Sediminitomix flava: one gene and its partner. The protein of the gene in region 2 binds, or shares a complex with, the protein of the main gene of each other region. Links are inferred from orthologs where the notes say so. Each region holds a gene or a part of one and is shown on either strand. Other genes may lie near its edges.

Region 1 (2,809 bases), 130 kb from region 2 along the record:
CAGAATTTGAATCTCATTAATTAAGCGGTCTACATCCTCTCTATCTGTTCCGCTATAAATACCTCTTATTCTCTTCTCTTTATCCACCAAGACAAAGGTGTCTTTATGAATAAATGCATTTGGGTCTTCTTTGACATTCTGTGCTGAGATGAAATATCCACAGCTTGCCAAATCATAAAGGTCTTCTTTTGTTCCGGTCAGGAAAGTCCACATATCGGTATCAGCTCCTATACGTTCAGCATAAGCTTTCATCGCTTCTGGTGTATCTCGTTTAGGGTCTACTGTATGTGAAATAATTTTGACATCAGGGTTATTTTTGAATTTATCCTGAATTCGCAACATCTCAGACGACATAGCAATACAAATGTCTGGACAGTTTGCGAAAAAGAAATCTGCCACATAGATTTTCCCTTCAGTGATAGCTTGGGTAACAGTATCTCCTTCTTGATTGATCAATTTGTAATTAGGAATTCTTGGAACTCCATCAATCTCATTTGGCTCACAATTCACGCTTTTCATTTTGTAAACCTGCAACTCAGCAGGATTCTGTAAACGAAATTCACTCTCGCCAAATTGATTCAAGAATAAAAAAATCAAAGCGGGTAAACCCAGCAATATGAATAAGAAAATCCACTTATTTTTCATAAGACAGTTTTAATCAGTTCAGTTTATACAGTATGTTTGAAATTCTCTCTTAAATACAACTCAAAAAAAAGAAAACCTTCCCTAAAATTCTGTATTTTTTCACAAAAAAAGGTTTAGCTACAGACAATGCAACTAAACCTAATCTTTTTATCTTTTCATTTGCTTATCCCCAGATAGAAGCAATTGCTTTTAGTACTGCACCACCTTCCAAGAAAAGAGCTACAAGTAACCAAATCAAAAATGCTAAAGGATAAACAACTGTTCTTTGCAAGAATTTAACTTCATGACCTAAGTGCATGAACTCACTCATGATATAGTAAGCTTTCACCAATGTCATAATCACAAAAGTGATGTTTAAGAACAATCTATCCCAAGAATCAGGATATATAAAAGCGAACAAGAATTCGATAGCTGTGATTACGGCTAGATAACCAGCTACTTTCCAAATTTTACGTACGTTTGCTTTCTTTTGCTCTTCCATTGAAAGCGTAGAATCAACATTTGCCATAATATAAGGTGCGTTAGTTTTGTTAGACTAAGTAGAAGAATGTAAATACGAATACCCAAACAAGGTCTACAAAGTGCCAGTAAAGACCTACTTTCTCAACCATTTCGTAATGACCTCTTCTCTTGTAAGTACCCACTACTACATTATAGAAAATAATGATATTGATGATCACACCAGAAGTAACGTGCAATCCGTGGAATCCTGTAATGAAGAAGAATAAATCAGCGAAAAGCTGTGGTCCATATTGGTTTTCTAAAAGGTTTGCTCCAAAAATTTGGATACCATCACGCATTACACCTGCATCAGAACCATGAATGAAGTGAGACCACTCCCAAGCCTGACATCCTAAGAATGTAGCACCACCTACGATAGTCCAAAGCATCCATTTCTCAACTTCTTTATGAGCGTTTCTGTTACCAGCCTCTACAGCCAATACCATAGTCACACTACTAAGAATCAAGATAAAGGTCATTAAACCTACAAATACCAATGGCATATCTACTCCATGGAAGAATGGAAATGCGTTAAATACCTTTTCAGGAATTGGCCAGTATAAGTCTTGTGAAGAAGTCGCAAATTCAAAAGCAGAATAAGCACCTTCATAAGCTGGATGCATATAACGGATAATTCCGTACGTAATCAAAAGTGCAGAAAACGTAAAAGCATCCGATACTAGAAACCACCACATCATCAATTTTCCGTAGCTTGCCTTAAATGGCTCAGCCGCACCATCCCAATGTGTCACTTTAGGCTTCTTTCCAACAGTAACCGTCGACATATAAAAAAAAGTTTTAGAGTTATGAGAATTAGAGATATCTATTGGTTTTAACTAAAAGCTTATCTCAATGCTACAAAAGAACGAGGCTTTTAGGTAATTGTCAATATTTTTTAATGACTTTTATTATCTTTTTTTCGATTTGGCCCAAAAAAATTATCGTTTGAGCAACAAAAAGACATATAAAAGCACCCAAAGTCCACCCAAGAAATGCCAGTAAGTTGCACACATCTCGATGTTTAGGATTCTTTTGGCATTAACATTATTAGATTTTACTACTGATCTTACCTGGAAGAAGACAATTAACAAATAAATCAGTCCAGTGATCAAGTGAAAAGCATGAACGCCTGTAAGAACATAAACAAACGATCCTGCTGGATTGGCAAATGAGAAGTGAACTTCAATATTTACTAGATCAGTCCAACCCATCCATTGAAGAGCAAGGAACAATGCCCCAAGTAAGAAAGTAACACCAACTCCTAAAGCTGTTTTCTTTGCATCATTTTTCTTTGCTTGTGCAACACTCCATTGCATGGAAAGACTACTCAATGCAATTACAGCTGTACTAGCGTATAATATATTTGGTAAATCAAAAACTAACCATTCACCTTCTGCCTGTCTCACGATATACGCTGAAATAAAGGCGGCAAAAAGCATCACGATACTTACAATAAGAAGCCATAGTACAAACTTTTTAGGATGTACTCCTTGAGATGTTGTCGTTGCAGTCATATTATCAGTTGTCATTGTGATTTCTTTTTTGTTTATACTTTATCAAGTACATAAATAATTTGTACGAGTGGCAGGTAAAATACCGATGCCAACATAATATTTCGAGCATCTTTGAAGCCTTGCTTCAACATCAGCTTTATATCAAAATA
Region 2 (3,072 bases):
AACAACCCTAAGAAGCGTGTAGGTTTAATGGGCTATGGTATTGAAGTCGTAGATAACATTGCTATTGAAATTGAAGCGAATAAGCACAACGAAAATTATCTCAAGACAAAAAGAGATAAGATGGGACATGCGATCTTGAAAAAAGATTAATTCTTTGAGATAAACATCAAAGTAAAACATAGTAAAGCCATTCTAAATCAGATTTAGAATGGCTTTTTATTTTCACTCTTATCAATTGAATACAAAAGTACATTGCCCCAAAAAACGCTTAGAAGAAGGCTTAAAATATTTCATCAACCAAACCTTCACCCCTCAAACTCTTTTGAACCTGTAGCTAAGCACTAGGACTAATGATTACGGATATTCTATGTGAAGAGTTAACGAAGTGAGCGAGTGCAACATCTTCGAATTAAAAAATGGGAATTAGAGACTTCAGACTCGATTTTATGTACATTTTTCGAGTCTGAAGACTCTATCCTTCATTTATGAGTTCTTAGAGCAACTCTAAGAACAGTAAAGTTTTATCCCGAAAGCATTTATCCTAGTACTTAAACTTTAAAAATAGATAATAAAAAAGGCCCTACTCTCGTAGGGCCTTTTGCAATTCATATATCAATTCTTAGTGAATCTCATCGTGCTCTGTAGTATTCAAAGCATCTAATTCTTTTTCGATTTCCACTAATGGTTTCTCTTCTTCAGTGTTTGAAGCTGGAGTTTGAGAATATGGAATATGCTGAGGAATGAAATCACCAAATCCATCTTCATCACTACCTGGCTTAGAGAAGTCGTAAGGCCATCTGTAAACTGTAGGAATTTTTCCTGGCCAGTTTCCGTGACCAACATTTACTGGAGTAGTCCACTCTAGTGTTGTAGATCCCCAAGGGTTTTGAGGAGATCTTCTACCTTTAAACATTGAGTAGAAGAAGTTAAATACGAATAACAACTGTGCTCCTACTGTAAGAATTGCTGCAATACTGATGAACTGGTTCAAGTCAGTGAATGTAGAGAATGCATCAAATCTTGTAAATGTATAGTATCTACGAGGGAAACCTGCAATACCGATGTAGTGCATTGGGAAGAATACCAAGTAAGCACCAACAAATGTCATCCAGAAGTGAACATAACCCAACTTCTCGTTGATCATTCTACCGAACATTTTAGGGAACCAGTGATATACACCTGCCATCATACCGAAGAATGCCGCAGAACCCATTACCAAGTGGAAGTGAGCTACTACAAAGTAAGTATCGTGCAATTGGATATCCAATGCTGAGTTACCCAATACAATACCTGTTACACCACCAGAGATAAACAATGATACTAGACCAATTGAGAACAACATAGCTGGCGTAAATACGATATTACCTCTAAACATTGTTGTAATGTAGTTGAAGGCTTTTACCGCTGAAGGTACCGCAATGATCAAAGTAAGAAGCATAAAGATCGTTCCTAAGAATGGGTTCATACCCGACACGAACATGTGGTGAGCCCATACAATAAATGAAAGGAACGCGATACCCAACATAGAACCGATCATGGCTTTATAACCGAAGATAGGCTTACGAGAGTTTGTAGAAATTACTTCTGAAGTAAGACCCAATGCAGGAAGCAATACGATATATACCTCTGGGTGACCCAAGAACCAGAACAAGTGTTGGTAAAGAATTGGGCTACCACCTGAGTGGTGTAGTGCTACACCATCAATATAAATATCAGACAAATAGAAAGACGTACCGAAGCTTCTATCAAATACTAACAACAATGCTGCTGCAAAAAGTACTGGGAATGATAGAATACCGATAATAGCTGTGATAAAGAAAGCCCAGATTGTCAAGGGTAATTTACCGAATGAAAGACCTGCTGTACGCATGTTCACTACAGTAGCGATATAGTTTACACTACCCAAAAGTGAAGAAACGATAAACAAAGACATTGAAACCAACCAAAGCGTCATACCCAATCCAGAACCATCAATTGCTTGTGGCAATGCACTCAAAGGAGGATAAACTACCCATCCACCTGAAGCAGGACCTGTAGAGACAAACAATGAAACGAACATTACTACCGAAGAAAGGAAGAAGAACCAGTACGATAGCATGTTCATAAATCCTGAAGCCATATCACGTGCTCCAATCTGCAATGGAATAAGAAGGTTAGAGAAAGTACCACTCAAACCTGCTGTCAATACAAAGAATACCATGATGGTACCGTGCATTGTCACTGCAGCCAAATAAAATTGTTTATGTAATTGTCCTTCTGGAGTGATCCAGTCACCCAAGATCGGACGTAAGAATTCTAAACTAGCTTCTGGGAAACCCAACTGAAGACGGAAAATCAAAGAAAGACCTCCACCAATTAGTGCCCAAAAAATACCTGAGATCAAGAATTGTTTTGCAATTACTTTATGATCCAGTGAAAAAACATAATTCGTCCAGAAGTTTCCATGTGACTCATGGTGTTCATGCACATCGTGCATTTCAGCTTCGTTTTGAACATTCAATTCTGCTGTAGCCATTATATCAATAATTTTGGATTCTAACTTTATTTATCGGGTAGCAACTTCACTATTTGCCTCTTCTTTCAACTCTCCAGCAAATTCACCTTTTGCTTTCAATGCAGAAACGAAGTCAGGATTCTTCTCAGCAAATGTCTTTTGCTTTGCATACCACTTTTCAAATTCCTCAGGCTCCACAACTCTGATGATTTTACGCATACCAAAGTGACCTTCACCACAGATTTCAGTACATGCCAACTCATATTTGAATTTGTCAGCATTCTCTTTACCTTCTTTACGAAGGATATCTCTCATTTCCTCTGTAGTAAGTGTTGGAGTAAATTGGAATTTAGTTGGCATACCTGGTACGGCATCCATTTTAACACGGAAGTGAGGCATAAATACCGAGTGAATTACATCCAATGCTCTGATACGCAATTTCACTGGCTTACCTTTTGGCAACCAAATTTCACCCGCTACAAAATCGTCAGTACTCTTGATATCAGTAAAATCGATACCCATTGAGTTGATACCATCGCTATCAATTTTACGGATGTTGTAAGCACCAATTTCTTTGT

What was found. The genes of interacting proteins can lie anywhere in the genome.
Region 1: the proteins of BC781_RS08330 (region 2) and BC781_RS07740 are in contact, whole or in part, in a solved structure (PDB 7CUB), measured with the Escherichia coli proteins. The link is inferred for Sediminitomix flava from one-to-one orthologs.

Annotation. Positions count from the first base shown.
Region 1 is NZ_QGDO01000002.1:96,846-99,654, forward strand. What follows is about bases 54-2,785. They hold BC781_RS07740 (cytochrome c oxidase subunit 3), read right to left. Parts: upstream 1,932-2,785; coding sequence 1,176-1,931; downstream 54-1,175. Other genes in these bases: BC781_RS07730 (SCO family protein), read right to left, coding at 54-645; BC781_RS07735 (cytochrome C oxidase subunit IV family protein), read right to left, coding at 809-1,153; BC781_RS07745 (cytochrome c oxidase subunit 3), read right to left, coding at 2,085-2,675; cyoE (heme o synthase), read right to left, coding at 2,693-2,785. Also shown: more of BC781_RS07730, read right to left, coding at 1-53; more of cyoE, read right to left, coding at 2,786-2,809. UniProt on the Escherichia coli protein: Cytochrome bo(3) ubiquinol terminal oxidase is the component of the aerobic respiratory chain of E.coli that predominates when cells are grown at high aeration.
Region 2 is NZ_QGDO01000002.1:231,386-234,457, forward strand. What follows is about bases 68-3,062. They hold BC781_RS08330 (cytochrome c oxidase subunit I), read right to left. Parts: upstream 2,516-3,062; coding sequence 620-2,515; downstream 68-619. Other genes in these bases: BC781_RS08325 (bifunctional 3,4-dihydroxy-2-butanone-4-phosphate synthase/GTP cyclohydrolase II), read left to right, coding at 68-150; BC781_RS08335 (cytochrome c oxidase subunit II), read right to left, coding at 2,546-3,062. Outside these bases: more of BC781_RS08325, read left to right, coding at 1-67; more of BC781_RS08335, read right to left, coding at 3,063-3,072. UniProt on the Escherichia coli protein: Cytochrome bo(3) ubiquinol oxidase is the terminal enzyme in the aerobic respiratory chain of E.coli that predominates when cells are grown at high aeration.